DNA from 4 places in the Paenibacillus hodogayensis genome. Region 4 is predicted to be linked to each of the others. Evidence: riboswitches for the same ligand, from Rfam matches in the RefSeq annotation. Region 4 holds a riboswitch; each other region holds the start of a gene.
What was found. Region 4 has a riboswitch for cyclic di-AMP ahead of ABD796_RS22720 (TrkH family potassium uptake protein). Riboswitches for the same ligand answer to the same signal wherever they lie in the genome.
Positions count from the first base shown of each region.

Region 1: linked by a shared signal. The riboswitch ahead of ABD796_RS30250 (resuscitation-promoting factor) and the one ahead of ABD796_RS22720 (TrkH family potassium uptake protein) in region 4 are both predicted to bind cyclic di-AMP.
Region 2: linked by a shared signal. The riboswitch ahead of ABD796_RS01305 (KamA family radical SAM protein) and the one ahead of ABD796_RS22720 (TrkH family potassium uptake protein) in region 4 are both predicted to bind cyclic di-AMP.
Region 3: linked by a shared signal. The riboswitch ahead of ABD796_RS08045 (CAP domain-containing protein) and the one ahead of ABD796_RS22720 (TrkH family potassium uptake protein) in region 4 are both predicted to bind cyclic di-AMP.

Region 1 covers NZ_BAAAYO010000015.1:50,455-58,496, forward strand. Annotated here, with positions in the region: gene yabG (sporulation peptidase YabG) at 18-884, opposite strand; gene rsmA (16S rRNA (adenine(1518)-N(6)/adenine(1519)-N(6))-dimethyltransferase RsmA) at 940-1,836, opposite strand; gene rnmV (ribonuclease M5) at 1,833-2,402, opposite strand; gene ABD796_RS30250 (resuscitation-promoting factor) at 2,568-3,626, opposite strand; cyclic di-AMP (ydaO/yuaA leader) riboswitch at 3,978-4,130, opposite strand; gene ABD796_RS30255 (ABC transporter ATP-binding protein) at 4,406-5,155, shown strand; gene ABD796_RS30260 (ABC transporter permease) at 5,152-6,354, shown strand; gene ABD796_RS30265 (TatD family hydrolase) at 6,449-7,222, opposite strand; gene ABD796_RS30270 (HD domain-containing protein) at 7,260-8,042, opposite strand, start outside.
Region 2 covers NZ_BAAAYO010000001.1:333,909-341,950, forward strand. Annotated here, with positions in the region: gene ABD796_RS01280 (glycerophosphodiester phosphodiesterase family protein) at 1-2,184, shown strand, start outside; gene ABD796_RS01285 (HAD-IIA family hydrolase) at 2,236-3,027, shown strand; gene ABD796_RS01290 (ABC transporter substrate-binding protein) at 3,177-4,520, shown strand; gene ABD796_RS01295 (carbohydrate ABC transporter permease) at 4,628-5,518, shown strand; gene ABD796_RS01300 (carbohydrate ABC transporter permease) at 5,547-6,359, shown strand; cyclic di-AMP (ydaO/yuaA leader) riboswitch at 6,487-6,640, shown strand; gene ABD796_RS01305 (KamA family radical SAM protein) at 6,905-8,042, shown strand, end outside.
Region 3 covers NZ_BAAAYO010000002.1:584,825-592,866, forward strand. Annotated here, with positions in the region: gene tkt (transketolase) at 1-1,318, opposite strand, end outside; gene ABD796_RS08045 (CAP domain-containing protein) at 1,541-2,398, opposite strand; cyclic di-AMP (ydaO/yuaA leader) riboswitch at 2,406-2,539, opposite strand; gene purU (formyltetrahydrofolate deformylase) at 2,741-3,640, opposite strand; gene ABD796_RS08055 (deoxyribonuclease IV) at 3,700-4,827, opposite strand; gene ABD796_RS08060 (DUF2621 domain-containing protein) at 4,938-5,366, shown strand; gene ABD796_RS08065 (hypothetical protein) at 5,462-8,042, opposite strand, start outside.
Region 4 covers NZ_BAAAYO010000010.1:873,636-881,677, reverse strand. Annotated here, with positions in the region: gene cysK (cysteine synthase A) at 1-706, opposite strand, end outside; gene ABD796_RS22740 (YqzM family protein) at 859-990, opposite strand; gene trxA (thioredoxin) at 1,312-1,629, shown strand; gene uvrC (excinuclease ABC subunit UvrC) at 1,794-3,875, shown strand; gene ABD796_RS22725 (CPBP family intramembrane glutamic endopeptidase) at 4,088-5,701, opposite strand; cyclic di-AMP (ydaO/yuaA leader) riboswitch at 5,950-6,095, shown strand; gene ABD796_RS22720 (TrkH family potassium uptake protein) at 6,267-7,607, shown strand; gene ABD796_RS22715 (potassium channel family protein) at 7,620-8,042, shown strand, end outside.

The DNA of each region.
Region 1 (8,042 bases), on a different contig from region 4:
GCACCTTTCGGCACTTTTCAGGATGTTGCTGGTGTTTGTAATCTCGGCAGTCCAAGCCGGTAGCTCCCCCGCGTCTCGACGCCTCCGACGCCCTCGAAGCCGCTGATCGTGTTGCGGATGACATCGACGATGCTGACGGTGTCCTTCACGGACGTAAAGGCCGCCTTGATGGCGATGCAGGACGGATCGAGCGCGTGAATCAGCACCCTTCCGGGGGAGCTTGCAAAGTTTGCCCCGGACTTCAGCAGCGCTTCGAAATGGGACTGGCACGCCCCGGCAATGACGGTGAGCGAATCCAGGTTGCGGTCATACTGACGTGAAGCGTGAACCGCATTGATGAAGTTGTGCGAGTTCTTATAAATGTTCAGGTCGTTTATGTCCTTGTCCTTCATATGTTTCAAAATCCCGTCGTGTCCGGTAATGACGACAATGTCCGGCCGTACCTCCGGCAGCAGCCGGTACAGCGCCTGGCTCATATTCGCTTCGGTGACGAAATATCCTTCCGCCGGAACGCGGAATTCCTCGTACAATGCCATGCTTTTGCGCAAATACATCGGGTCGCCGTCCAGGTGCAGCACCTTGCCGGGTATCTCGAAGTAGGCATGGGGCATATGCTGCTCGCCGCCAAGCTGAGTCTGCTGCTTCTCCCGCTGCCACAGCCGGTAGCGCGCCAGCTCGCGCAGCGACTCGTTGACTTTCATCTGCGAATACTGCTGCTGGAGCGGCCGGGCGTCCTGCGCCGGCTGCAAATCCGCGACGGGCGAATCGGCCAACAGCCGGAAATCGACGCCTTTGAGCACCGCGCGCTGCACGTCGAGCGCGGCAATTTTAAAAATGACGTCTCCGCCATAGGACTTTCGAACGACCAGTTCTCCTTGCTTCATACTCCGTATCGCCTCCCTCGACTATCCTATGGGCGAGGTAGGCGTTTGGTGCGTATTATCGGAGCTGTTTGCGGTATGCCAATATGGCGTTGGCTAGTCGCGCGTATTCGTCGATTCCGAGCGTTTCGCCGCGCCGAACCGGATCGATGCCGCATTCGGCCAATATGCTTTCCATGGCGGGCTTGGACGCTTTATCGAATAGGCCGGCAAGCAGATTGTTGGACAGCGTCTTGCGCCGCTGGGCAAAGCAGGCATGCACGACCTCGAAGAACAAAGCCTCGTCCTCCACATGAACGGCAGGCGTCTGCCGCAGCTTCAGACGGATCACGGCCGAATCCACGTTGGGCTGAGGGATGAACACGGTAGGCGGCACAATGGCGACCACGTCCGGCTCGGCATAATATTGCACCGCGATGCTCAGACTGCCGTATTCTTTGCCCCCCGGCTTGGCAGCCATCCGCTCGGCCACTTCCCGTTGGATCATGACGACGATATATTCGAGCGGGAGCTTCTGTTCCAGCAGCTTCATCATGATCGGGGTCGTTACGTAGTAGGGCAGATTGGCCACCACGCTGACGCCGGAGCAGCCGGCAAAGTGCCGGGCCCATAGCTCGTCCAGATCCAACTTCAGCACGTCTCCGTGAACGACCGTGGCATGCGGATACGGCTGGAGCGTCTCCTCGAGAATCGGCAGCAGCCTTCCGTCGATCTCTACCGCGACGACCTTGCCCGCCGCCTTGGCCAGCTGTTGGGTCAGCGCTCCGATACCGGGACCGATCTCCAGCACGCCCTTCGTGTCGTCCAGCTTGGCCGCCGAAGCAATTTTGTTCAGAATGTTCAGATCGGTCAGAAAATTTTGGCCCAGGCTCTTTTTCAACGTAAACCCGTGCTTGCGGATGATATCCTGCGTACGCCTCGGCGTTGCGACGTCGGCTGTCGGATGTTCGTTCATTGCTTGTCTCCTCCCTCCTGCAAGGCGGTCATTTGTTCATACGCCTTGGCGAATTCTTCGTGCCCGATGCGAAACATCCGGCATCTCTTGTAAAATTGCTTTCCGTTGCAATAGCCGATGCCGAGCAGCTTGCCCATCTCGAGCCTGCGCGCAGCCGCCTGAGGATGCACGAGCAAGCCTGCGGCCATCAGATCGTCCATCGTTATGTCCGGCTCTCCGAGAGCGTCCTCGCCGACATCCGTGCGTACGTTGGCCAGCGCCTTGACGATCGCCTCCGGCGAAGCGTTTTCTACCCCGATGTCCGCTTTGCGCATCGCTTCCTCGCGGGACACGAAAGCATGCTTACAGCCTGGCACGCGAGCCGCGATTATTTTGCGGATACGCTCGCCGGCATGGTCGGGATCGGTGAACACGATGACGCCCCGTCGCTCCTGCGCCATGGCGATACGCTGCAGCACCTGCTCATTGATGGCCGAGCCGCCCGTTTCGATCGTCTCCGCCTCTACCGCACGACGGATGGCTACCGTATCGTCCCGTCCTTCGACGACGATAATTTCTCGGATCATGTGACGTTTCGTTCCTTTCCCTGAAGACGAACAAAAAGAAGAGGGCGCCCCTCTTCTTTTGCGTCGATCACTTTATTTACAATATACCGGACTGCGCTGTTACACGCAACCGCAATCCGGGTAATAACGAACAGAGCCTTCCTTCCTAAAGCCAAAATGACACGACTAGTTGACGGACGGCTTTTCCTTGCCGATTACGTATACTTTATAACCGCGCTTTAGGCCGAATCGTTTGGCATAATCGGAGCTGTCGAAATAAACGTCGATAATGTTGCCTTTGATAGCGCTACCAGTATCTTCTGCCCGACGGAAACCGATTCCTTCGATATATACCCACCAGCCGATCGGGATGACTTTAGGATCGACAGCGATGGTTCGCCCTTCGCTGACTTTCGTTCCCGAAAACGTCATGCCGTATTGCGGATGCTCGCTCGTTTTGCCTGTCGAAGCGGCATCGACGGAGTAGGCCGTCAACGTGACGTTACTAATAATTTGTTTATACGCGAACTTGACGCCGCCCTTGGTCACTTCCTCGATATCCGGCGAAGCGGCGGACAATACGACGACCGGGTTTTTCGTGCCTAGCGCCACGATCTGGTCGATCTGCTCCTGCTCGACCTTCGTATCGACGACGTTCTCGGCCACGAGCTGGCCGTCCTCGTACACCTTCTCGATCTTCTTGGCAAGAATGCCTTCCTTGCCTTCCGTTACGACCTGTTCCTTGCCTTTGAGCAAGTTTGGATCGTTGGTCTTGACCGTATCGAACGGAATCGACTCGGTCTGGTTTTCCAGCAGCTTCTGCACCCGTACAATCTGAATGGGTGTATTGGCCGCCAAAGCTTCTTCCTTGGCGGGAGTCAATTTATCGAGCTCCCCTAGGTCTACGCTCAGTTCCTCCAACGCCCCCGCAACGGTCTTGGCTACGGTGTAGCGCGTTTCCGTCTTGCCGTCAGCGGTCAATTGGACGGGAATGGCATGCGTGACGGTATACGTTGCCCCATGTCTGAGCTTCGTCTCCAACACGGCCGATACGCGGTCGTGCGTGCTTACGGATATGTGTTGTTCGTCGAGGAAGGCAGACAATGTCGCTTGTCTCGTCTTGATCTGCTTCTGCTCCCCATTGACGACCAGATCCACCTTTTTGATTGACGTACCATACAAAAGCAGTGCAAACATAACTGCCATCACGATCGAAAACAAAGCGCCTAGTGAAATCAAACGCAAGTTTTCATGCTTCCATCGCATTGCGAAAGACATGCTGGATGATCGTTTTACATGGGTGTTTCCGTTTGGAATAGCGCCCACTTATGCGGTCCTCCTTCATCAGTTCTCGCGGTCGAGTGTTACGCATGACTGGATTGACGCGGCCTGGTTTCAATTTTTGGATGATTCGATGCTTGCCATCGGCTGTTGCATGTTGGGGCTATGTTTATGACGACTTATGCCTAATTAGTCCGTACAGGATTATTTTCGAACATGTCGAAAATAAAAGCCGCATGGAAGAGGTACTCTTCTCGCGGCATATAACCGAATGCTCATCCCAGTCAAGGATGGCGCTTCGTTGCCCGACAATCGTGCCTCTCTCTTCACGCTTACGAGGTTAGCTGACGGGTTCGGGCAAGAGAGTCGCCCTATCCGAGACAAGCCGGGCGGACGGCTGCCTCGAAATTCACCCCATGTAAACTTGGTTCCCCCGATTCCCATTTGGAAATTCAGCGATAGTAAGTCGATGGCGGTATTCAATTTCGAATCATTATGATCGTAATATTAAAGCCTTATGAAAAAGCTGTAAAGAGGATGAAAAGTCCTTATTTTCGCGAAAAGCCGAAAAAAATGCTTTTATTCCGTTTTTTCTTGCAACAAATCCCTGTTTTTCTTCGTCATATACCTCTATGTCTTGAGATATATAGCCATTTTAGTAAAAACATCTTGTCCGAGATGCTGTTTTTCAGCCAAAAATGGTATGATGGAGTGAAAAACGCAACCAAAATTGGAGGGAAAAGATGGAAACCATACTCGAGGTGAAGGGGCTTTCAGGTGGATATATTTGGAATCGTCCGATCATTCGCGAGATTGATTTTTCGGTCGGTCCCGGAGAGATGATCGGGCTAATCGGACTGAATGGAGCTGGAAAAAGTACAACCATTAAACATATTTTGGGTCTTCTTGCTCCTCACGAAGGGTCGGTTCGCATCTTGGGTCGAGAAGCCGGGCAATCCGCGGAAACGTACCGCAGCTCATTTGCCTACGTGCCCGAATCGCCGGAATTGTATGAGGAATTGACCATCCGCGAGCATCTGCGGATGACGTCGATGGCATACGGCCTCGATTCCGCGCAATTCGAGCAAAAATCCGCCGTTCTGGCAGGACAATTCGACATGACGAACAAGCTGGATTCATTCCCGCAGACGCTGTCGAAAGGGATGCGGCAGAAGGTAATGATTATGAACGCCTTTCTCACTGAACCTCCTCTCTATATTATCGATGAGCCTTTTCTCGGACTGGACCCGCTAGGCATTCGCTCGCTACTCGAATTAATGGTCGAGCGCAAGCGCCAAGGCGCCTCCTTCCTGATCAGCTCGCACATTTTGTCCACGCTGGAAACGTATTGCGACCGGTTTATCGTGCTGCACCGGGGAAGAATCGCCGCACAGGGAGCGCTGTCGAATTTGCGCTCCCAGGTACCCGGGAGCGGTCCGGAATCGACCCTGGACGAGCTGTTCTACACCCTGGTGAAAGGCGGCGCTTCATGAACCCGGCGGCGGCGATCTGGAAGGAGCGTCTCTCCGCCCATCTGCGCATCGTAGCCCGGTATACGATTTACGCCGGGCGAAGCGGTTTGTTCATGTTCATGATGATCGTGTTCATCGCTTCCTCCTATATGTACGGCAAGGCGCTGATCCAACTACCGGAGACGTTCCCCTATATGCTCGTCATCACGTGCTGGCTGACGCCGTTTATCGCCTTAAGCCCAATCCGGACGCTGCTGCGCGAGGCCGATCTTGTATTCCTGCTCCCGATGGAGGCGAAGATGGGCGTTTATTTCCGCAATGCGCTGCTGTACAGCTTTGCCATGCAAGCGTTCGCGGTATTGTTTGCGTTATCGGCCGCCATGCCTCTCTACCGGCACGGCGCAGGCGACGGAGCGCTGCCCCTTCTCGGGCTCGCCCTATTAGCATTGGCTCTGAAATTCGCCAATCTGCTCGGAAGCTGGATGGAGAATAGCTTTGTACGTTCGGGCTACCGAACCTTGTTCCGTTTCGCGCGCTGGATAGGCAGCTTCGGCATCGTGTACGCGCTTTACCGGTACGGCTGGATAGCCGGAATCGGCAGCTTCGCTGCATCGTTCGCCATTATGGGCGGCTGGGCGGCCGCTTCGCGCAGGCTGAAAGTAAACTGGCCCTATTTGCGGCTCGTCGAGGCCGGGCACCGCACGAATCTGCTGCTCTTTTTCCATATGTTCATCGATGTGGACGAGCTGCCGAACCGCGTAAAACCAAGACGTGCCTTGTCCCGGTTGGCCGCGCGCGTCCCGTTTCGCAGCAGCGAAGCTTTCCGCTACTTGTATTGGCTGACCCTGCTCCGCTCCGAGCTGTTCGGCATCGTCTTGAGACTGTCGCTCGTCGCGCTCGCCATCCTGCTCGCCGTGGAAGGTCCGCTGCTGTTCGCCGCCGTTTACGTATTGTTCCAGGTGGTGACAGGCGTACAGCTCGGCTCGCTTCACCAGTTTCACCGCCATTCGGTCTGGCCGGCGCTGTACCCGCTTCCTGCAGCACTGCGGCAGAAATCCGCCGTTCGCGTTTCCTTCGCCGTCCAGTTGGCTCTTGCGTTGGTGCTCGCGCTTCCGTTATGCCGGCCGGCCGTCTTCACTCCTTGGCTGCTGGCCCTGCCGCTAATCGGGATCGCAATTGCTTTTGCTTTTCGCCGCGGAGCCGCTAAAAGGTCAGCCTGATCGGTACAAATAAAAGTCCCCGCTCCCTCGGATTGGCGCCTACAAAGGACGCCGGCCAACGGGACGGGGACTTTAAATTTCAATTAAATTTCTATTAAAGAGCCGGCATGCCGAACAGCCGCGTCGCGTTATCCGAAGTAATCGCCGCAATCTCCTCGAGCGTGACGCCTTTGAGCTCCGCGGCCGCTTCGGCGACCAGACGGACATACCCGGTCTCATTGCGTTTGCCGCGGTGCGGGTGAGGCGTTAAATAAGGCGCATCCGTCTCGATGAGCAACCGGTCGAGCGGCACCTGAGTCAGCACTTCCTTCGGCTGGCGCGCGTTTTTGAACGTGATCGGCCCGCCGAATGAGATGTAGAAATTCATATCGAGGCATAGCTTGGCCGTCTCCCAGCTTCCCGAGTAGCAGTGCATTACGCCGCCGACATCCTCCGCCTTCTCCTCGCGCAGCAGCTGCACGATATCTTGATGCGCTTCCCGGTTATGGATAGCGATCGGCATGCCGATACGCCGCGCCAGACGGATTTGCTCGCGGAAAACGCGGTGCTGCACGTCCTTGGGCGAGGTGTCCCAGTAGTAGTCCAAACCGATTTCGCCGATGGCCACCACTTTTTCCTTTTTGCACAGCTCTTCGATCCAGTCCAGATCGTCGGCGCGCATATCGATCGCATCCTGCGGATGCCAGCCCACGGCGGAATAAATAAAATCGAACCGCTCGGTGAGCTCGATCGAGGTCGGGATCGTCTCCCGGTTAAAGCCGATATTAATAATCCGGCTCACCCCTTGCTGGCGGGCGCGCTCGATAACCTCCTCCCGGTCGTCGTCAAACTGGCTCGCATTCAAATGTGTATGTGTATCTGTCAGCATAATGCCCCTCCGCGTTCATTTCTTCTTCTTTGCCGCATCAAGCCTGCTCCAGCAACCGTCGCAGTTCCGGCGACAGACAGCCGTCTGTCTTCGCGAGCAGCTCGGCGGGATAATAAATATGATGCTTGCCTCCGTGAATGCTGCTGATCGAACGGATAATGTCCGATTTGCGGGATATTTCCAGCAGCTCGTTTTTGCCGTTCAGCAGCCAAATCGGCAGGCTTTCCTCCTCGTTCCCGGCACGGTATACATCATAAGGCAAATCGGTCAAATAATCGATTTCCAGATAATAGTCCGGGTCGATTCCGCATGTCCGCATCCCTTGCCGCAGCTCTTCCTCCAGCGCCGGGTCCAGCAGATCCAACGCCGTATATCGGAACAGCCGACGGTTCATAAAGCGGGCGCACAGGTCCGATAAGATCGAGTCCGTTTCCTGCATCCATTGCGTAATGATCATTTGTACGTATGACTCGTCTAGGGTCAGGTAATCTTCAATCGTCATCCTGCGCTCCAGCAAGCCGGTAATCGGCCCGATCAAAAAACGGAACTCATACGACTTATCCTCATAAAGACGTTTGGCCCTCTCGAATATTTTACGGAGGACAATCTCTGAGCTGCGGGTAACCGGATGAAAGTACACTTGCCAATACATCTGGTAACGCGACATCAAATAGTCTTCAACGGCATGCATCCCGCTCTCCTTCACGACGAGATGCCCTTTAAACGGACGAATCACGCGTAAAATCCGCTCCATGTCGAACGTGCCGTAATGCACCCCGGTATAGTAGGCGTCCCGCAGCAAATAATCCATCCGATCGGC
Region 2 (8,042 bases), on a different contig from region 4:
GATCATCTGGTCATTATCCACGATACCGTGCTTCAGAACACGACGAACGGCACCGGCAACGTCGAGGACTTCACGCTGGAGGAGCTCAAGCGGCTCAACGCCAACAAGCCTTATCCGAAAGGCTTCCCGGATGTGAAAATTCCGACTCTCGACGAACAAATCGACCTCGCCCGCGAAAAGGGCGGGATGGTGTATGCCGAAATCAAGACGAGCACCCCGCGTGCGGTTGATGTGCTGGTCAAACTGATCAAGGAAAAGAAAGCCGAAGATATCGTGAATATTATGTCGTTCGATTCGAACCAGTTGAAGCGGTTCGCCCAGCAGATGCCGGAAGTTCCGCTCGGACTGTTGGTCGGCAGCCCCGGCTCGGATACGGACGCCAATATCAACAAGACGCTGCGCGATACGCTCCGGACAGTGCAAAACCAGAACGTGACGTTCAACGCCGGTTACTACAATTTGGGTCAAAAGTTTATGGAAGCGGCCAAACACCGCGGCGTCATCATCTCGCCGTGGACGATCAACGACAAGGTCGACTTTACTTCCTTCTTCCTGCGCGGTCCGTTCGGGATCACGACCGACTACGCCTACTACGCGTCGGACTGGAACGCTTCGCTTCGCGCGGACAAGGAAATTTACGTTCTCTCTGTTGGCGAGAACGCCACGCTGACAGCCAACGCGGAATCGTTCAAACGGGTTAAAGAACCGGTCAAGCCGGAGCTCGTCTGGCTCGATGGCAAGGAGCTGTTTGAAACAGACGGCAGTACGGTCAAGGCCAAAAAGCCAGGTACGGCTCATGTGCTGCTGCGCTATACGACCGTTATCGGCGAAACCAACAAATACGACCTGTATACCCAGCCCGTTACGCTCGAAATCAAGAGCCCGGATGGCGGTAATACCGGCGGCGACAATGGCAGCGACAACGGTAGTGAAAACGGCGGCAACAACAGCGGTAACAATGGCAGCACCGGAAGTGGTGCTCCAGGCGGAAGCACGCCAAGCAAACCGGACGATAAAGCCGGCGTCGTGAGCGCCGCCGACGGCAAAGTCGGCAGCGAGGCGCTGAAGAAAGCGTTCGAGGTTTCGTCCAACGTGGAAGTACACTTTACCGGCAGCACGCTCGCCGTTCCAGCCGACGCCTGGACGGACGAAGCGCGCGCCAAAGGCGGAACGCTTATCGTTGCAAGCGACAGCGCGGCCTACCATTTCCCGGCCTCCGCTTGGCAGCCCGAGCAGTGGGCGGCTCAACTCGGCAGTCCGGCAAGCCCTGTAACGCTTCGCTTCACGATGAAGGTGCTGGACGGCAGCGAAGCCGCATCGGCTGCCTCGGCCGTTAAAGCGGCGGGCGGTCAGCAAATCGCCGACGCCGTGCATTTCGAAGTAGAAGCGGTAAACGCCGACGGCAAATCGGTGCCGGTCACATTCGGCTCGGCTTACATTACACGCGATATGACAGTGAAGGGCGCTGTCGATCCGGCCAAAGCGACCGGAGTCCAGCTGTTCCCGGAAACGCAGCAGGTCCGGTTCGTCCCTACCGTCTTCACAACGGCAAACGGCAATACGACGGCAGCCATGAAACGGAACGGCAACAGCGTCTACACGATCGTCCAGAACGACAAGAGCTTCTCCGACATGTCCGGCCACTGGGCCAAAGCGGATGTGGAGCTGCTCGCCAACAAGTTTGTAGTCGACGGCGTTAGCGATAGCCGTTTCGATCCGGAACGCGGCATTACCCGCGCCGAATTCGCCGCGCTGCTCGTGCGCGCCCTGGCACTGAACCCGGCATCCGGCTCTTCCGAATTCCGCGATGTGAATGCCGGCTCCTGGTATGCGAAAGACGTCGCAGCAGCATCCGCTGCCGGCTTGATCGGCGGTTTCGAGGACGGCACGTTCCGTCCGGACCAGCCTGTCAAGCGCGAGGAACAAGCGGCCATGCTCGTACGCGCGCTGTCTTATGCGGGCATCGACATTAGCGTAACGAAATCCAAGCAGGACGACATCCTCGGCCGCTACCGCGACCGTGACGGTATCGCCTGGGCGCAAGCGGAGCTGTCCGCCGCCGTAAACGCCGGACTGATGAACGGCATGACTGCGGACACGCTCGACGCGCAGAGCCACGCTACCCGCGCCCAGTCGGCCACAATGCTGAAACGGTTTCTGAGCAAGGCAGCTTTTATCAACTGACCGGTTACGCATCAATTTTTCGAGAAGGGAGCTGCTCGCAACTTGCCGGATGTGGTCGATTATGAAGGTTATTTCTTTGACTTGGACGGAACCGTATTTATCGGGGAGCGGCTGCTGCCTGGGGTACTGGACACGATCGCTTTATTGCGGGAGAAAGGTAAAAAAGTGCTGTTTCTGAGCAATACGACGATTCGCACCCGTCGGGAATGCCAGGAACGTTTGAAGAAGCTCGGCCTAGATGCCGAGCTGGACGAGATCGTGACGGCCGCCTTCGCGGCGGCCGTCTATATGCGGGAGCAGTCGCCGCAGCCCTCGGTGCTCGTCGTCGGGGAACCGGCGCTTGCAAGCGAGCTGAACGAGCAGGGCGTGCGTATGACGAGCCGCCCGGAGGAAGCGACGCATGTGCTCGTCGGGATGGACATGCAGTTCGACTACGGCACTCTGCATACGGCCATGAAGGCCGTACGCGGCGGGGCCGAGCTGATTGCGGCCAATCCGGACCCTAATTGTCCGGTCGTCGGGGATGTCATCCCCGACACGTGGTCGATGGTGAAAGCGATCGAGGCGGCCAGCTGCGTCGAGCCGACAGCCATCGTCGGCAAGCCGTCCGGCTACTATGCCGCCAAGGTGCTGGAATGGAGCGGACTGCGGGGCGACCGGTGTCTGATGATCGGCGACCGGCTGGAGACGGATATTTTGTTCGGCTCCGACAACGGGCTGTATACCGCCCTGGTGCTTACCGGCGTCACGTCGGCCCGCGACGCCGAGCTTTCGCCGATTCGGCCCGATTACGTGTGGCATACGCTGGAGCAATTCATGGAACTGGCGCAAAGCCGGAGCTAGTGCAGTAAGCGAAACGAGTCAAGTGAGTCTTATGAGTCTAGTGATTCAAACCGCTCGAGCCGATCCGAGCCAGTCCGGTCCATCCAAGCCGGACTGCGCCGGACGAGCCGGGAAGCAATCCAATCCACGATCCGAAAGGGAGAATCCGAATGCGTTCCTTAAAGACCACCCTAATCTGTCTCGCGTTGAGTTCCGCCATGCTGACAGCCTGCGCCAAACCCGCGGCCAACGGTACCGCAAACGCGCCGACGCCCGCGCCAGCCGGCTCGGCCACGACAGAACCGGCCAAAAAAGACGAGAAGGTCGAGCTGACCTTCTACTATCCGATCGCCGTAGGCGGACCTCTTACCGCGACGATCGAAGGCATGGCCCAAGAATTTACGAAGCTCCATCCGAACATTACCGTCAAGCCCGTCTACACCGGCAGCTATGCCGATACGACCGTCAAGACGCAGGCCGGAGTGCAGAGCAAAACGCCGCCGGATGTCGCCGTGCTGCTCTCCACGGAGCTGTTCAGCCTGCTCGATATGAACGCGATTGTCCCGCTTGACGATTTTATCGCCAAAGAGGGCAACAATTATTTGTCCGACTTCTACCCGTCCTTCATGGCCAACTCTCAAACCGGCGGCAAAACGTACAGCATCCCGTTCCAACGCAGCACGATCGTCCTGTACTACAACAAAGCTATGTTTAAAGCGGCCGGACTGGATCCGGAGAAGGCGCCGCAAACGTGGACCGAGATGCGCGACTACGCCAAGAAGCTGACCAAAGACGGCGTATGGGGACTGGAAATACCGGTGTCCGGCTTCGCCTACTGGATGCTGCAGACGTTCGCCCTGCAAAACGGCAAAAACCTGATGACCGAGGACGGCAAAAAGGTCATGTTCAACACCCCGGAAAATATCGAAGGCCTGCAATACTGGTCCGATCTGGCAATGAAGGACAAAGTCATGCCTCAAGGCGTAACCGAGTGGGGTACGGTCCCTTCCGACTTCCTCGAAGGCAAGACGGCGATGATGTATCACACGACCGGCAATTTGTCCAACGTCAAGAAAAATGCCAAGTTCGATTTCGGCGTCGGCTACCTGCCCAAAAACAAAAGCTTCGGCAGCCCGACAGGCGGCGGCAACTTCTATATTTTCAAGGATATCGACAAGAAAAAGCAGGAAGCGGCTTGGGAATTCGTCAAGTTCATGACCGAAACGGAGCGCGCCGCGCAATGGAGCATCGACACCGGCTACGTCGCCGTCAAGAAGTCGGCCTACGAGACCGAGCGGATGAAAAAGTACGTCGCCGAATTCCCGCAAGCGCTCGTCGCCCGCGACCAGCTCCAGTACGCTTCGGCCGAGCTGTCGACGCATAACAACGGCAAAGTAACCAAAGCGATCAGCGATCAGGTGCAAGCGGTGCTGACGGACGGCGCAACGCCGGCGGAAGCGCTCAAGAAAGCGCAGGAAGAAGCGGATAAGGCGCTCGCGCCTTTCAACAAGTAACACTACGCGGAAAGCCGGGGGCCGGGGCAGCCGCTGCGATCGTTTGCAGCCTGGCGCGCCTCCGCCCCCTCCTGCTTCCGCATCACGATAGCCAAGGGGGTTTCCCAGTGAACGTCAGAACGTTCGGGCGCTGGAAGTCGGGCTTGTTTGCCTGGCTGCTGCTGCTGCCCTCCCTGATCTTCCTGTTTCTGTTCACCTTTTATCCGATCTTCAAAACGGTCCGGCTCAGCTTCTATCAGGCGGATCTGGCTTCGCCCGAGCCTTTCTTTATCGGTCTCGACAATTATAGGGCGCTGCTCGCGGACGAAGTGTTCGCCAAAGTGATGATCAACAACCTGCTCTTTGCGCTCGGCACGGTGCCGACCTCGCTTGCTCTCGCCCTGCTGATGGCCGTCTTTGCCAACAAGGCGCTGCGCGGCACGGGCTTCATGCGTACGGCGTTTTTCTACCCGTCCATGGTGCCGATGATCGCGGTCGCCAACATCTGGCTGTTCATGTACACGCCCAAATACGGCCTGCTGAGCCGGGCGATGACCGCGCTCGGTATGAACGAGATCAACTGGCTGGGCTCCCCGACTTACGTCATGTGGGCCATGATCGCCATGATGATCTGGAAGGAAGCCGGTTATTTTATGATTTTTTATTTGGCCGGGCTGCAAAATATTTCGCCCGATCTGTACGAATCCGCTCAGGTCGACGGGGTTGGCCGGTGGACGGTGTTCCGCAAAATTACTTTCCCGCTATTGATGCCGACGACGCTGTTTGTCTCGATCGTGGCGCTGACGAATTCGTTCAAGCTGGTCGATCATCTGCTCGTCATGACGAAGGGCGGACCGAACAATGCCAGCAACCTGCTCTTGTATTATATCTACGAATCGGCCTTCAGCTTCTGGGACCAAGGGATGGCGTCCACGCTCACCGTCGTGATGATCGCGGTGCTGCTGCTGTTCGCGGCGCTCAATTTCTTCGGGCTCGACAAGAAGATTCATTACAATTAACTCTCCCTACGGGAAGAAAGGCGTGCTTATGCGGTTGAAATCGTGGAATATCGGCCGATGGCTGCTGCTTGCGCTTGCCGCGCTCTGGTTCGTCCCGCTGCTGTGGGTGGTGTTGACCGCCTTCCGGCCGAAGCAGCTTGCGCTGTCCCCTTCGTTCTCGCTTGATTTTACGTTCGACAACTTCGCGGTAGTGTGGGCGGCGGCTCCGTTCGCGCAATATTACGTCAACACCGTGCTGATCGTCGCGTGCGTGTTCGCCGTGCAGATGGTCACGGCCACGATGGCGGCGTTCGCGTTCGCCCGGGTCGAGTTCCGCTGGAAAAACATCGTGTTCCTGCTGTTTCTCGTACAGATCATGATCCCGGCAGACGTGCTCATCTTTCCCAACTACAACGTGCTCAAGGAGCTGTCGCTGCTGGATACGAAGCTCGGCATCATGATGCCCTACTTCGCTTCGGCTTTCGGCATATTCCTCCTGCGTCAAATGTTCAAGACGATTCCGCCGGAGCTTGACGAAGCGGCCCGCGTAGAAGGTTTTTCGAAATGGCAGATTATGTGGAAAATATATTTCCCCCTCGCCCGTCCGTCCTACATCGCCTTCGGACTCGTCTCCGTCAGCTACCACTGGAACAACTTCCTGTGGCCGCTTATCGTGACCAACTCCGTACAGAACCGTCCTCTGACCGTCGGACTCGCCATCTTCGCGCAGTCGTTCGAGATCGGGGCGCAGTGGACCGAGGTCAGCGCGGCGACGCTGCTCGTCATTACGCCGCTACTGGTCACCTTCCTGCTTTTCCAAAGGCAGTTTATGAACAGCTTCATCCATTCCGGCATCAAATAAACGTACGTACGGCCCCTCCCGCTTGCGCCCTCCCGGACGAAGCGCGGAGGAAACCGCGCGGCGGACCAACGGCTGGCGATCCCGTTTTTTTACATTTCCCCTTGACTTCCGTACCGTCGTTATATACAATTTCAGTACGCTTAATTTCCGATTATCGTAATCGGAAAGCGGGGGAACCACTCTTCAGGGGCGAATCAACGGTTTGCGTCAGGCAGACCGTCGTAGGGAACCATCTTTCCCGAGTCCGACAGCTAACCTCGTCAGCAGCAGATGGGTCAATGCATATATCGCGATTTTGACCCGCTACCAGGGTCTTTTTCTGTCTTTAAAAGGCCCTAGCCTACAGGGGATATGCGCCCCTGGATGCTTGCGGGCTTTTTTTCGTCTTCATTAAATCCTTAAAATTCAAAATCATCCATTATTTATATTTTTAAATAGAGCGCTTTACCCTTCGAGTCGTCTGTCCGGTCCGCTTGAAACCGGAGACGGAACGGCGATTCGGCGGATCACATAGATCAAACCAGAGGAAATGGGAGGTATGCGCATTGGCACAGCCGAAGTACATGACCGATATCGACAAATTGACGGAGATTCCGGAGACGGAACGGAAAAGGCTCAAGGCAATTACGGAGAAATTCGTATTTCGCGTCAACGACTATTACCTGAATTTGATCGACTGGACCGACCCGAACGATCCGATCCGCAAGCTGGTCATTCCGAACGAAGGGGAGTTGCAGGAGTACGGCCGCTGGGACGCTTCCGACGAGGATACGAACTACGTCGTGCCCGGGTGCCAGCACAAATACCGCACGACCGCTCTCTTGATCGTCTCCGAAGTGTGCGGCGCCTATTGCCGGTACTGCTTCCGCAAGCGTCTGTTTCGCAACGACGTCAAAGAGGCGCTGTCCGACGTGGAGCCCGGGCTGGAGTACATCTCCCGACATCCGGAGATCAACAACGTGCTGCTTACCGGCGGCGACAGTCTCATTCTGGCTACTCCGAAGCTGCGTTCGATCTTCGAAAGACTGCGGGCGATGGAGCATGTGAAAATTATCCGGCTCGGCTCGAAGCTCCCGGTATTCAATCCGATGCGCATTTATGAGGATAAGGAGCTGCTTGCTACGATACGTGAATTTTCCAGCGCGGAAAGGCGCATCTATGTCATGGCGCATATTAACCATCCGCGGGAAATTACGCCGGAGGCGAAGCGGGGCTTCGAGGCGCTGCACGAGGCCGGCGCCATCGTCGTCAATCAGACGCCGGTGCTGCGCGGCATCAACGACGATCCGGCCGTGCTGGGCGAGCTGCTGGACCAGCTGTCGTGGGCCGGCGTCACCCCGTATTATTTTTTCATCAACCGCCCGGTGGCCGGCAACCGCGATTTCGTCCTCACGCTGGAGGAAGCTTACCGGATCGTCGAGGAAGCGAAGGCCCGCACGTCCGGTCTCGGCAAGCGCGTCCGGCTGTCGATGAGCCACACCTCGGGCAAGATCGAGATATTGGCGATCGAGGACGGCAAAGCTTACTTGAAATATCATCAGTCGCGCGATAACCGGTATGGCACCTTCATGGCGCTCGACTGCCCGAAGGATGCTTCCTGGTTCGACGACCTGCCCGGCAACGAGCGGTACTGGGCGAAGCCGAAGAAAAAAACGGCCGACGTCGTTTCGGTCAACGAGCTGC
Region 3 (8,042 bases), on a different contig from region 4:
ACGTGCCGCCGTAAGGCTTGACGCCTTTATGCAGCGCCATCCCGTTCAAAGCCGCTCCCATAGCGAACTCGCGTACGCCGAAGTAGACGTTGCGGCCGCTATAATCGTTCCGGGTCAGCTGCCCGAGCCCCTTCATATGCGTCATCGTCGAAGACTCCAGGTCGGCGGAGCCGCCGATGAATGCAGGTACTTTGGCCGCGAACGCGTTGATGGCATTGCCGGAAGCGTTCCGCGTGCCGATACCTTTATCCGCAGGACTGTAAGTCGGCAGATCGGCGTCCCAGCCTTCCGGCAGCTCGCCGGCAACGGCCGTCTTGAATTGCTGCGCCAGTTCCGGATGCGCTTGCTCGTAGCGGGCGAACAGCTCGTTCCACGCTTGCTCGGCTTGGGCGCCATGCGCTTTCGCGTCGGCGAAATGCGCATACACTTCCGCCGGCACGTGGAAATGCTGATCCTCCGGCCATTCGTACGCTTTTTTGGTCAGCACGACTTCGTCAACGCCAAGCGGGGAGCCGTGCGGTCCGACATGACCGCCCTTGCCGGCTTTGTTCGGGCTGCCGTAACCGATTACGGTTTTGACTTCGATCAGCGACGGGCGCGGATCGTTCTTCGCAGCCAGAACCGCCTGCTCGATGGCAGCAAGATCGTTGCCGTCCTCGACGAGGCTGTAATGCCAATTGTAGCCTTCGAAGCGGGCTTTAACATTTTCCGAGAACGACAAATTCAGCTCGCCGTCAAGGGAGATGTCGTTCGAATCGTACAGCACGACCAGCTTGCCCAGCTGCAAATGGCCGGCCAGCGAAGCGGCTTCGCCGGAGATGCCTTCCATCAGGTCCCCGTCGCCGCAAATAACATATGTATAGTGGTCGATAATATTCAATTGATCGCGATTATAAGTCGCAGCCAGGTGAGCTTCGGCGAGCGCCATGCCCACTGCGCTGGCAAAGCCTTGTCCGAGCGGGCCCGTCGTGGCATCGACGCCTGCCGTGTGGCCGTACTCCGGATGGCCCGGCGTTTTGCTTCCCCACTGCCGGAAGTTTTTCAGCTCGTCCAACGACAAATCGTAGCCGCTCAGATGAAGCAGGCTATACAGCAGCATCGAGCCGTGGCCGGCCGAGAGTACGAACCGGTCGCGATCGATCCATTCCGGATGGTCCGGGCTGTGCTTCATCAGGCGCGCGTATAGGGCGTACCCCATCGGCGCTGCCCCCATCGGCATGCCGGGATGCCCGGAATTCGCTTTTTGCACGGCATCAATAGACAGCGTACGGATCGTATCGATCGCCAACTGGTCGATTGATTTCGTTTGAGACGTCATCGTTCCATTCCTCCCAAAATCGGTATTGCGCATCGCGGTTGTCTACCGGACGCGAACCCTGCTCTTTGTCCAGCGGACACTTGCAGTCGCTTTGCATTATTGTACCATTTGCTTTCGCCGTTTACCACAATCTATGACTGAAAACCGTTCTCAATATTCAATACAAGCCAAACAGCCGAAGGAAACCTTCGGCTGTCGGATTTTTGTTTCAGAATCTGCGAATTAGTTGGCGATAAATTCCTGCACCCATTCGCCGTTATAGTACGCTACGCCGATCTTCGTGAAGTTCGGGCTCATAATATTTTGCCGGTGGCCTTCGCTGTTCATCCATGCATTCATGACTTCCTGCGGATTGCGTTGGCCCTTGGCGATATTCTCTCCTGCATACGAATATTGAATGCCGTAGGACTTCATCATATCGAACGGCGATCCGTAGGTCGGGGACGTATGATCGAAATAGTTATTGTTGTACATGTCTTTCGCTTTGTCCAGCGCCATGTTCGTCAAGGCCGCATCGCTGGCAAGAGGCTTCAGACCGGCTTTTGCGCGCTCCTGGTTAACGAGCGACACGACTTGCTCGGCATAAGCCGATGTCGGAGCATTCTCGTTGCCGGTAGGGGTGCCGCCCGTGCCGGTTCCGTTACCTGTACCGGCCCCCGGACTCGGAACCGTTCCCGTTTCCGTACCGCCTCCGGCTTGTCCGCCGTTCGTCCCGTCGTCTCCGCTTCCTTGATCGGTTCCGGAGCTGCCGTTATGGTCAGCACCGCCGCCTTGCGAACCCGGAATACCGTTCGACATTCCCGGCCATACTATAGTCGTCTTACCTTGCTGGATCGATTGAAGCAGATCGTTCAGAGACAGACCGTTTAGCAAATCGCTCAGCGATTGACCGTTCAGCTTCAGCCCGTTCAAGGACTGAACGTTTAGAGCTTGACCGTTCAAGGACAGTCCGTAGCAATCGGCTATATTTCCATTCGACACACGATCCGCCGACGTGCTGGGTGAAGCGTACGCGGAACCTGTACCGACGATTACGCTTAGGGCGAGTGCTCCGGTCATTACGGTTTTCTTGAAACGCATGTAAAAATCCTCTCCTTGTTTGGGCCTGCGAGGTTAGCTGACGGGTTCGGGTCAAAGAGCAATCCCCCTGCCCTGCGATGGGCTTCACCCCGGAACATTGGGTTCCCCGCGCTTCCGAAGAAGCTTCGGCCTGTTGTTGTATTCCCCATGAAAAAACGGCAAAAGCTTGTTGCGGCCTGCCGTCTCCTCTGCGGTTTCTACATCGTAACATGGCTCTATGGACGGGTCACTGCATAATGTTTTCCATTCGGCCGGGAAGCCTTGCTGCGCATACAAAAAAAGAACATCTTGCGCGTCCGGAAGACGGCGAAAGATGTCCTTATCTTTTCTATGAAAACCGATTCAATTAAACACAACCGTTTTGTTCTGATGGGTTAAAATCCGGTCCTCGGCATGCCATGCGACCGCTCTGGCCAATACGATGCGTTCGATATGCCGGCCGATCCGCTTCAACGCGTCTACGTTGTCGCGATGGCTTACTCGCTGCACGTCCTGCTCGATGATCGGTCCTCCGTCCAGCTCCTCGGTCACGTAATGCGCCGTCGCCCCGATAATTTTCACGCCGCGCGCATAAGCCTGCGCATACGGTTTACCTCCTACGAAGGCCGGCAGGAACGAGTGGTGAATATTAATGATCCGGTTCGGGAAACGCTCGATGAACGTCGGGGAAATGATCTGCATATACCGCGCCAGAACGATCGTATCGACTCCCCCGGTCAACTCCAGCTGCTTCTCCTCCGCTTCACGCTTCGTTTCGGCGGTAACCGGAACGTGATGGTACGGAATACCGAACGTTTCGACCGTCTCCCGCATATCGGGGTGGTTGCTGACGACCATGGCGATATCGGCGTACAAGTCGCCGGATTTCCATTGCCACAGCAGCTCCAGCAGGCAGTGGTCCTCCTTCGAGACGAAGATGGCCAGGCGCTGCTTCCGACCCGCTTGCGTCACCCGCCAGTCCATGGCAAATTCACGGGCAGTCGTCTCGGCAAAATCGCGCTTCAGAGCGGGCAAGCGCTCCTCCAGCTCCGGAAGATCGAATTCCAGCCGAATGAAAAACAGTCCGCCCTCCGGGTCCATCGTATACTGGTCCGACTGGACGATATTCGCCCCGTGCCGGGATAAGAATTGCGAAACGCCCGCGACGATTCCCGGGCGGTCCGGGCAAGAGATCAGCATCCTCGCCCTCTCGCGATGACGGTCGGAACGGGGATGATTCGTTGGTGTAACCAATGGACTCATAATGGCTTCTCGTTCCTCTCTCTCTTCTCCGCTTGTTTCTTGATCAAGCTGCCCGCCGATCAGACTGAGGCCAACAGCTCCTTGCCGGCAAACCATGCCGTAATGCGATGGTTGATCTGCTCCTCGCTCAGGTCGGGGAACAAACGGCTTTCCTCTACCATATCGTACAGCCGTTCCATCGGCTCGCGCGGGTCGGCCTTCTTCGCCTTTGCATCGTTCTTCAGAACGTCCCAGGTAGACAAAATAAATTCGCGGTGATCGATCTCCTGCTTGCCGAAATAATGATGCAGCCGATCCAGATGATCGAGGAAATCCCCTCCGAAGCGCCCGTTCAAATCTCCGCGCAGCAGGGCAATTTCCGCTTCGTACATCGGACGGACGGTTTTGTCCTCTTTGCCGATCCACGGCGTTTCCAAAATCATCGGCAAATGCTGCAGACTGTCGTGGTGCACGATATAGTTCATCGCTTTGTAGCCGATCAGCCCCGCGCCGACCGGAGCATGGCGGTCTTTGCCGGCCCCGCGGACGTTTTTGCTATCGTTTAGATGGATAACGGCCAGCCTGTCCAATCCGACCGTTTTGTCGAAATGATCCAATACGCCGTCGAAATCGTTCACGATGTCGTAACCGGCATCGTGCACGTGACAGGTGTCCAGACAGACGGTCAACCGCTTGTTGTCCTCGACCTTGTCCATAATCTGCGCCAGCTCCTCGAACGAACGGCCGATCTCCGAGCCCTTGCCTGCCATCGTTTCCAGCGCAATGTTGACGTTCGTGTCCTTCGTGCCGCGAAGTACTTCGTTCAGCCCTTCGGCGATGCGGGCAATGCCGTATTCGGCGTCCTTGTCCGTGTAAGCGCCCGGATGAAGCACGATATTGCGCACACCGAGATAGTCCGTGCGGCGGATCTCTTCCTGTAGGAAGCGGACGGCCAGCTCGAACGTATCTTCTTTATACGAGCCCAAATTGATAATATAAGGGGCATGAACGACGATTTCACCGATGCCGTTTTGCTCCATAAGAGCTCTGCCTTCCTCGATATATTGCTCCTCGATCGGTTTGCGTCTGGTGTTTTGGGGCGCTCCGGTATAGATCATAAACGTGCTGGAGCCATACATGGCGGCTTCCTGCGCCGCATTCAGCAGCCCCTTGTCGGAAAAAGAGACGTGCGAGCCTATTTTCAACATCGTCTTCGACTCCTTTGCTTGTACTTCCCTTTATTGTACTAAGAAACTTCAAATAAATCTAGGAATGCGGTATAATTCCAGTAACACCAGCCGGACAAGGAGAATGAATCATGCCTTCGCAAAGTTTCATGCTGTTTTTGCTGTTTTGGGGCTTCGTGCTGCTCGCCTTTATGTCCATTGGCGGATTTTTCATGTTCCGCAAGTTCATGAAGGTGCTGCCGAAGGCCGACGGCAAGTCGAAGCTCGATTGGCAAAATCATTATGTCGATGCGTCCCGTCATCTGTGGACGGATGCCTCCAAGGCGTTTCTGGAGAAGCTCGTGTCTCCGGTCCCCGGCGCGTTCCGCGATATTGCCCGCCATTCCATTGCCGCCCGCATCGGACAGGTCGCTCTGGAGAAGGGCGCGCCTGAAGTGACCGAGCAGCTGTGCATCGAAGGATATATTCTGGCCACGCCGAAGCGCGATTACAAAAGCCTCGTGTCGTTTCTCGACAAGAACGGCATCGATTATAGCCCTTACAAGCATTTGCTGCACTAGAGCGCTTGCCGTACGCCTAAAACGAAGCAGCCCCTCATTCGAACGTCGAATGGGGGGCTTTTTCAACAGGATGCCTTACGCGCCGGCGAAATTTTCTAGTAAGGGGCGTCGGCGACAACCCGGATCCGTATAGGTGCCGATTCCACCGTCGTTCCGTCCAGCGATACCTCCGCCCGGATATCCGCCTCTCCGATGGCAGACCCGGTTGCTCGGCCGTACACGTCCACCGATACCGTTTGCGGATCGCTCGACGTGTAACGGATCGTCGCCGCGCCAAGATTCGCTTGCTTGCCGTTCGCAAGCAAGCCTTCCAGCCCCATTACGGCAGAACCGTGCAAGGGAAGTGCGGATGCATATGTGCTGATCGTGACGGACTGCAGTTTAACCGGAAGCCGGTAGAGGTCCTTGCCTTTCGAGAAAGCGTAATAGATGCTCCCATCTTTCCCCAATGCGCTAAAATCCGCCTTCGGAACCAATTGCTCGAACTCCAGCGTATCGGGATCAATGACCGTAATCGACAGCCCGATCGTCGTGTATAAATACCCGTCATCCCCGACATACAGCTCGAAGGGACGGTAAGCGCCAAGATTGTCCAAGTTCGGCGAGTAGAGCGTGCGGCTCTTGACCACATCCAGTGTAACCGGATCGAGCGCGAAGATGGCGCTTCCCGTCACTCCCCACAGCAGCCCGTCCGGACCGAAGGCCAAATTGCCGATAAGCGGCGGCTGGTGGCCGGGCAGATCCAAGGAACGCTCCATGATTTTCCGTTCGCCGGCCACATCCCATATGACCAGTTTACCTTGCGCCTCTGTGGGCTCTATGCCCAGTCCTCCGCGAATGGAGGTGCTTCCGTACAATTTCCCGTCCCGATAAGCCAATCCCGTAATGCTTTGATTATGGACGAGGCTCGAATTGGTATATTCTTTCCATGTGTTGTCGACCGTATTGTGGACGGTCAGCTTGCCTCCCAAGTGCCCGTAGTTGGGGAACGTTCCGATGAACAATTTATTATCCCCTGAGGCCATGACATACGGCCGGTCTTCGTCCTGAATATCGTATGCGAGATACGGATTACTGCCCGCTGCCGTTCCGAACTGCCATGGCCGAACCGGATCGTACTCGAATATTTGAGCGCCGGTGTACATGCCGTAATACACTTTGCCGTTCAAAAATCCGATGCTTTCCGGTTGAGGCGTATGAAATTGCTGGACAAGGAAGCTTCTCGTCAGCGGATCATAGATACTGACCCCTTGATGGTAACCGCCAAGATACAGCTTGCCGTCCGGGGCCGCTTTCATGACGTGCGTCTGCACCGGAGAACCGCCTATGGCCAGATTTACCGAAACCGAGCTGCCGCTTACCGGATCGAACAGAAATCCGTCTCCGTACAACGACGTGCCCGAAAGTACGTTTTTGCCGGCAAACGGTCCTGCCGCCGGATGGACCCAGTCCAGCGCAACCATTCCTGTAGCGGACATGGAAGGCATTGTGCCGACGTCCTGCTTCGCGCCCGTGTCGAGCAGATAACTGTATATGTTTTTCCCGTTCGTATAGTAGACCAGATTCGCGTCATCGGGCGAAGGCGGCGACAGCTTCCCGCTAAAGGGGAATGCATCGATTTGTCCAAACGTCGCTGCATCGAGCACGTAGAGCGAGCCTGCGCTTACAAACAGTTTAGCGCCATAAGCATAAACGTCATTAATGAACGTTGCGGTAGTCGGCACGACAATGTCCGTTTTCGCGCCTGTCCGCCGATCGTAACGAACCACCACCCGAGATTCGGAATCGGCGTAAGTGCCCAGACCGGCGTATACGTAGGAATCGGAAACGCCAAGTCCGCGAACATATTGTTTGCCTGGCTTCATGACGCCTAAATCCCGGAACGTGCTCGTCTGTGTGTCGTACTCGAACATTTTGCCTGTCGGGTACACCCCGCCATAAATATAGCGGCCATCCGGGGAGGCCCCGAGATCCCAGACAAACGTACCAGACGGATTAACGCCGAGATTGTCGATCTTCCGCAAGGTTGGCGAATAGCGATACAGCCGTCCGTTTTCCAGGCTGGCGAAATAAACGTTGCCGTCCGGCGAGAATGTCATCCCCCATACAATATTTTCTCCTGGAAGTTGTTCCGAAAAAAGCTTCTCCCCCGTTGCGGCATTAAGCGCGTAGAACGTACCCGGTGCCCCGTTCCCGAAAAAGTACGTTTCCGGCGTTCCGTCCGCAGCCCGCCCGACGGCTCCCGAATTGCCAAGCTTATTCATGACGGCATCGGGAATCGTCTGCACCGGTCCGAATTGAGGCTTCACTGAAAAGTCCCCTCTTCGTACGAGCGAGATGTCGTCGAAATAACCGACACAGGTTGTGCTGACTCCGGAATAGGGCATGATTCGCACGCCCGCCGCTCCTTCCGGCACCGTACCTTCCACGATGGCATACACCCAATTGCCGGACGTGGGACTGCTCTTCCATGGGTCGGCAAAGCTATGATGCTGCCCGGCCGCATTGACAAATTCCATGTACAAGACAGCGGTACCCTGCTCGACCCGCACGTACGCTTCGGCACGGAATCGCTCGCCGGGCTGCGCCGCGAAGATGTCGCTCCATGCACCGCCGTTGACCGATCCCGTCAAATCCTCAACTTTCAGACTGTAGCGCCCCCCGTGGTATACGCTG
Region 4 (8,042 bases):
TAAAGTTGCCTGGCACGAAGCCGGCGCCGATGCCTTGGATTTTATGCGGACCCCGGGCGCCTCCGGACAGAACGGGCGAGCCGGACGGCTCCACAGCGATGATCTGAACCGACGGCTTGCGCTCCTTCAGCACTTCGCCGACCCCGGTAATCGTGCCGCCCGTGCCGACCCCGCCGACGAAAATATCGACCGCTCCGTCGGTGTCGCGCCATATTTCTTCCGCCGTCGTCTTGCGGTGAATGGCCGGATTGGCCGGGTTCGTAAACTGCTGCGGGATGAACGAGTTGGGAATCGTCGCCGCCAGCTCCTCGGCTTTGCGGATCGCGCCGGGCATGCCGTCCCCGGCCGGAGTCAGTACCAGCTCGGCGCCAAGGGCGAGCAGCAGCTTGCGGCGTTCGATGCTGAAGCTTTCCGGCAGCGTGATAACCAGCTTGTAGCCGAGCGCCGCAGCCGCGAAAGCAAGCGCTACGCCGGTATTGCCGCTGGTCGGCTCGATGATGACCGAATCTTTGTGCAGGAGACCGCGCTCCTCCGCGTCTTTGATCATGGCGAAGCCGATGCGGTCCTTCACGCTGCCGGCCGGATTGAAATATTCCAGCTTGGCGATCAGCGTCGCTCCCGCCTTCGTCTGTTTGTTGAAATTGACCAGCTCCAGCAAGGGGGTGTTGCCGATCAGATCGGTCAAGTTGCGGGCGATTTTAGCCATGAATGTCAAGCCTCCCGGTATTTAAATCCGATTTATCATATCGGTTAACTAAAATTTACTATAGGAGGGAATGAAACGCAACAACAAAAAAAGCCTCCCCGTCTTAAACGGAAAGGCTTGTCCCGCGTACGGCGGCTCGAGGCCGCGGCGAATCAGAACAGTTGAATGATGGTGGCGATAAGCGCGACCAGAAAGAAAAAACCGAACGTAGCGCCGAACCCGATGGCAACATCCAAAAAGTCGTTTCTCGGTTCTTCGTTGACGTGCATTCTAGGATCAGTCATGCGAGTCCCCCCCGTGCTTCACAAAATAGGCTATGCTTAGTATACCGAATCGCCGAATGGATTGTAAAGGAAAAGAAGTGACAAAACTTCAACATTTGCGGCAGGCACGAATCCTGGTACAAAGTCGGACCTTAAACGGTATCCGTAAAATGGACCGAATACACAGGAGTAGCTCTGACATTGTACTAGTATACGCCGTTTGCGAACGGAATATGTTTTCAGTTATGAAATGGACCGTAATTGTGGTATACTTTACATGTTGGACGAAATAGATTAAAATATAGCTACACACTTTTTGTTAGTGAAAGGGAGGATATTCCTATGGCTATCGTAACGGTATCCGATCAATCCTTTAAAAATGAAGTCGAAGGCAGCGGAACGGTGCTTGTCGACTTTTGGGCTCCGTGGTGCGGACCTTGCAAAATGATCGCCCCGGTATTGGAAGATCTGGATAAAGAAGTCGGCGAGCAATTGAAAATCGCCAAGCTGAACGTGGACGACAATCCGGAGTCCGCATCCCGCTTCGGCGTCATGAGCATCCCGACTTTGATCGTGTTCAAGGACGGCCAGCCTGTCGACAAAATCGTCGGCTTCCAGCCTAAGGACGCCTTGAAAAACGTAGTCGGCCGTCACCTGTAAGCGGCAGCCGATCATTCATACGCGGGCGGGATTGTGCAGAAGGTCCCGCTCGTCGTATGATAATAAAAGAACGACGAAAGCTCGGTTTCGCGCGTTTGGCGATACGGAGCTTTTTTTGTATATAGGACCGAATGACGGGATATAGAGGTAGGGGAGGACGGAACATGCCGGAGGAACGCGTCGGGGGACGAGACAAAACGCCCGAGCCGATCAAGCGGAAGCTTGCTCTGCTGCCGGATAAGCCGGGTTGTTACCTGATGAAAAACCGGGACGGCACGATTATTTATGTCGGCAAGGCCAAGGTGCTCAAAAACCGCGTGCGGTCGTATTTTTCCGGCAGCCACGACGGGAAAACCCAGCGGCTTGTCGCGGAAATATGCGATTTCGAATATATTGTGACAGCAAGCAACATGGAGGCGCTCATCCTCGAGTGCAACCTGATCAAGCAATACTATCCGCGTTATAACGTACTGCTGAAGGATGATAAATCGTTTCCGTATATCAAAATCACCCAAGAGGCTCATCCGCGCCTCGAAGTGACGCGCAAGGTGATCAAGGACAAGGCCAAATATTTCGGCCCGTATCCGAACGCCTTCGCCGCCCAGCAGACGAAGAAGCTGCTCGACCGGCTGTACCCGCTGCGCAAGTGCCGGACGCTGCCTGACCGCGTCTGCCTGTATTATCATCTCGGGCAATGCGTGGCTCCGTGCGAATTCGAAGTGCCGGCCGGCGAGTACGAGCGCATGGTCACGGAGATTGCCCGCTTCCTGAACGGGGGCCACGAGGCGATCAAGGACGAGCTGATTCGCAAGATGGAGGCTGCTGCCGAGGAGCTGAATTTCGAGCGGGCGAAGGAGCTGCGCGACCAGATCGTCAACATCAACGCGGTGATGGAGAAGCAGACGATCAACATGGCGGATGCGGTCGACCGCGACGTATTCGGCTATACGGTGGATAAAGGCTGGATGTGCGTGCAAATCCTGTACATGCGCCATGGCAAAATGATCGAGCGTCACGTGTCGCTTTTTCCGTATTACGGCGACGAATACGAAGATTTCATTACGTTCGTAACGCAATATTACAGCGAAAACCCGGCTATGCCGAAGGAGATCTTCCTGCCGTCGGTGGAAGAACGCTCCGGACGGACGCAAGCCGATGCCCGGTTGCAGGCGGCGGCTTCGCTCGACGGGCTCGATGAGCCGCTTGCGGCTGTGGCAGCGGAGTCGGAGGCTGCCGAAGTATTGGTATCGCCGACCGATTCGGCAACCGGTATTGTACCGCACGAAACCGTCTCGACGGCTGCCTCGTTGCCAACGGAAGGCGAGCTTGCCGTCGCCGACGCAGCGGTTGCGGCCGATCCGCTCGCCAAGGAACGGACGACCGACGACGAGGTGGCCGAATCGCTGGAGGCTTGGCTGAAGATCAAGGTGCATCACCCGCGTCGCGGGCGGAAGAAGCAATTGGTCGGCATGGCGTGCGATAACGCCCGGGTCGCTCTCGAGGAGAAGTTCCGGCTGATCGAGCGGGACGAGGAGCGTACGGTGAAGGCGGTGGAAAGTCTCGGCGAATGGATCGGCACCGGCACGATCCGCCGCATCGAGGCATTCGACAACTCGAACATCCAAGGCACGGACCCGGTATCGGCGATGGTCGTGTTCGTCGACGGCAAGCCGGACCGAAAGGAATACCGCAAGTACAAAATCCGCACGGTGCAAGGGCCCGACGATTACGAGACGATGCGCGAGGTCGTCCGCCGCCGGTACGAGCGCGTGCTGAAGGAACAGCTGCCGATGCCGGACCTGATCGTTATCGACGGCGGGAAGGGGCAGATCGGGGCCGCTCTCGATGTGCTGGAGAACGAGCTGGGACTGTATATCCCGGTTTGCGGTCTCGTCAAGGACGCGAAGCATAAGACGGCGCAGCTCATGATGGGCGATCCGCCAGAAATCGTGCCGCTGCCGCGGGACAGCCAGGAATTTTATTTGCTCCAGCGCATTCAGGAGGAGGTGCACCGTTTCGCGATCACGTTCCACCGCGAGACGCGGGCCAAATCGATGGTCGCCTCCCAGCTTGACGCCATACCGGGTATCGGAGAGAAACGGCGCAAGCAGCTGCTGAAGCATTTCGGCTCGTTGAAAAAAATCAAGGAAGCCGCCGTGGAGGACTTCCGCCCGATCGGGATCGGGGACAAGCTGGCGCGGGACATTTTGTCCGCCCTGCAAGGACCGGACGCTTCGGCGGATTGATTGCCCCATGAAATGGAAACAGAACGATTGGCCCGGGGCAGGATGTAGCTCCCGGGCTTTTCGGCGCGTTCTTCGAGGCCAGCGCTCGGATAAAAGCAAAAAACCAGTCTGACACTCCTTGTGTCTGGACTGGTTTTTTGTTTTAAGAATAGGTTGACCCGACAGGTTTATTAGCCGCAAAGCCGCCATGGTCACGGTACGGGCGTTATCGGTCAGCCCGGCGGCGCATGGATACTTCGTCTCCCCCGGAAGTTGCGGTGCAGCCGCCAGATCGTCCACGCGACGATGGCGGGCAGGATGATGTAGAACAAGCCGAGCGCGACATCGTCGAATCCGCCCATGTTCATCAAGGAAAGGCTCATCAGCAGGCTGTCCATGATGGCGTGCGCGAACAGGACGGTGGCGAAGCCGAATTTCAGGAAGGCGTAGCCGAATACGACGCCGAGCACGGTCACCTCGATAAACCGGGTATACACCGGGTAGATCGGATATTGCGTATGACTGAACGCCCAGATCATACTCGGCACGAGGACGGCCAAAAACGTGCTCGGCAGCAGCCTGCGGAACAGCGCGATGCCGAAAAACCGGTATATCGCTTCCTCGGAGATAGCCGCCGTCCATGCCATTAGCGGAAATAGCTCGGGTTTGAGCAGGTTATACATCGACCCGGACGGATCGTTGACCGCCCACATGTCGAACCGCTGCTCGGCGATGAAGAACAGCAGCGACTGCAAGCCAAGCAGGAAGCAGGCCAGCAAGTAGCCGCGCTTCATTCCGGCGAGTACGTCCTCGCCGAATCCGTCCTCTCGCCATCTCGGCCACAGATGCAAGCCGCGATCCTGCCAGAGGGGCTGACCGGCCGCCAAGGAAAAGTAGCCGACGGCGCCCATCACCGCCACGACGATATTCATCAAGATCATCATACCGCCCGTCGTATCGCTTGCCAGAAACGGATCGATCGTGTCCGTCTCCAGCGATTTGAACGCCGGCAGCATATTCCAATTATTGATCCAATACAGCACCAGAAACGTGAAAGTCAGCCAAAGACCGCGGACGAAAGCGATCTGCTTGCGCCTCGTGATCATCAGCGCGATCGCCGCCATGCCCATGATGACCGAAACGATCATATTCCACCGGGTCATCGTCGAAGCGGCCCGGTCCTGCTTTCCGACCCAGTCGGTGTGGCTTTTCGGCACCAGCAGCTCTTTGCGATAAGCCGTCACCTCGCCGTCCCGGATTTCCACGATCTCCCGCAGCTTCGCCTCGCCGAGCTTCACGCCGCGGTGCTCGAAAGCGAATTGGTACGGCTTCGTAGTGTTCGGAATGAGCATTTGCAGCCCTTCAAGCGGAATGCCCGCTTGCTGCAAGTACGTCTCCGCGATGAGGCGGCCATCGCGTACGGAAGGCGCGCTGCCGCTGCTGCGCTTTTGCCAGCCGAGCACGGAGCCGTTCGTCATATTGACGTCGACCTTGTAAACGGTTTTGCCTTCGGCGGCAAGCTCGACCCGATAGAAATCGATCGGTACGTTTTCGGCAAAATGGTCCTTATAGCCGTGCACCAGGCCGTTTTTTTGCACATAGCCGCTTAGCAGCTTGTCGGACTGGTAGATGGCTATCGTCCCGCGGACCTTGGTGTTGCCGTTCAGGCGGGCCGTGTAGTCTTCGGCTGCGGAGATGGCGGCATGCTTCGTGACGGCGGGGCGCGTCTCGTTGATAACGGCTTTATCCTTCGCTCCGGACAAGGACGGCCAGACGTTCGTAGCGATAAACAGCAAAATTCCGATAATGGCCAAAGTCCCGAGCAAGGAAGATTGCGAGCGTCGCATGCCAGCCCCCCTCTTTTTTTCTACCGTATCACACTTTATGGGCAATTGCCACTTTGCCCGCGGCCCCCGAACGCTCCTCCGAAACGGGCTTTACGCCGGGAAACGGAGCAATGCGTATACGGGACAACGAAAATGGCCCGACAGCGCGCTTAATTTGCCCGATCTCCTGTTTTTACAGCGATTATCCTGAAATTGCGGCTTTGTGCTCTGAACGCTGCGGGATTATAATCACTTCGTCAGCTACAAACCACCATATCGAGCCGAATTTCTTTATGAAAACGGGGGAACCATTTTTTGTAGGGGTGAATTTCGCCGGTGGCCGTCGCCGCCGCGAATAGGGTGCCTAACGACCCGAATCCGTCAGCTAACCTCGTAGGCTCCAGTCAGGAAACCACACCGCCAACGGCATTGGGATTCCAGTGTCTTTTTTTGTTGTTCCCATAAAAAAACGCGACCCTCCGGCGCGCTTTCGCTCCGCTCGTTCGGCGAAACGGAGTCGCCGCAGCAGGACGCCGATTGTGACGCCCGCTGCCTGTTCCCATCATCCGACGAGGAGAAATCGCCCTTGAAACGAAAATCGCTGCTGGGCCGTCTCACGCCTCCGCAATTTCTTGTCATCGGATTCGCGCTCATTATTGTTCTTGGCGGCGTGCTGCTGTCCTTGCCCATATCGTCGGCGAACGGACAAGGACTCCGCTTCGCGGACGCCTTGTTCACGGCGACATCGGCCACCTGCGTGACCGGCTTGGTCGTGGTCGATACCGGCACTTATTTTTCCGTCTTCGGCCAAGTGGTCATTATGGCGCTTATTCAGGTCGGCGGTCTCGGCTTTATGACGATGTCCACCTTGATCGCGCTCGTGCTGGGCAAGCGGATTTCGCTGCGGGAACGGCTCATCTTGCAGGAGGCGCTGAATCAGGGCTCCATGGAAGGCATCGTGCGGCTCATCCGCAAGGTGCTTGTCTATTCGCTGGTCATCGAGCTGACCGCCGCCGCATTGTTCGCCATTCGCTGGTCGTTCGATTTTTCCCCGGGGCGGGCGATTTATTTGGGCGTATTCCACGCCGTATCGATGTTCAATAATGCCGGCTTCGATTTGTTCGGCCAATTCCGCAGCCTAGTCCCTTATGCCGACGACGTTCTGGTGAACGCGGTGGCCATGGCGCTCATCGTACTCGGCGGCATCGGGTTTATCGTCATGGCCGAGGTGATGGAATACCGCAACAGGCGCAAGCTGTCCCTCCATACGAAAGTCGTGCTGAGCATGACCGCTTTCCTGATTGTGTTCGGGGCCATCGTCATTTTCCTGTTCGAATATACGAATCCGCGCACGCTCGGCGCGCTGGACGGCTCGGGCAAAGTGCTGGCCGCCTTCTTCCAGGCGATCACGCCGCGCACGGCCGGGGCCAATACGGTCGATATCGCCGGGCTGCGGCAGGCGACGCAGTTTTTTATCATCATGCTGATGTTTATCGGGGCGTCTCCGGGCTCGACCGGCGGCGGTATCAAAACGACGACGTTCACGACGCTGATCGGAGCGATGGTGGCGATGATGCGAGGCAAGGAAGACATCGTGCTGTTTCATTACCGTCTGGCCAAAGACCGTATTTATAAAGCGATTACGCTCACCTTATTCGCGATTATCCTCGTAATCGTGGTGGCGATGGTGCTGTCCACGACGGAGGATCATCCGTTTCTGATGATTCTGTTCGAGGTCACTTCGGCGTTCGGCACGGTCGGCTTGTCGATGGGGCTGACGCCGGATTTGACCCTCGTCGGAAAGTGCATCATTATGCTGACGATGTTCGCCGGCCGTCTCGGCCCGATCACGCTGGCGTACGCCCTGCAGCCGAAACCGGACAAGGAGCTGTACCGGCACCCGGAAGGCAAAATCATAATCGGTTAGGAGAATTTCTCGATGAAAATGAAACAATTTGCCGTAATCGGTCTGGGCAGGTTCGGCTCCAGTCTGGCGAAGGAGCTGGTCAATCAGGATCTGGAGGTGCTCGGCATCGACCGCGATGAAGAGACCGTAGAGGAAATGTCCGATGTGCTGACGCATGCCATCGTGGCTGATTCCACGGAAGAAGAGACGCTCCGCTCGATCGGGATACGCAATTTTGACTGTGCCATTGTCGCAATCGGCAACGATATTCAGGCCAGCATCATGACGGCCATTCTGCTTAAGGATCTCGGCGTGAAGAAGGTAGTGGCCAAAGCGTTGACCGAGCTGCACGGCAAAGTGCTGGAGCGGCTTGGCGTAGACCGGATCATCTACCCCGAGCGCGATATGGGCATACGAGTGGCGCATCAATTGGCCAACCCGAATCTGCTCGACTAT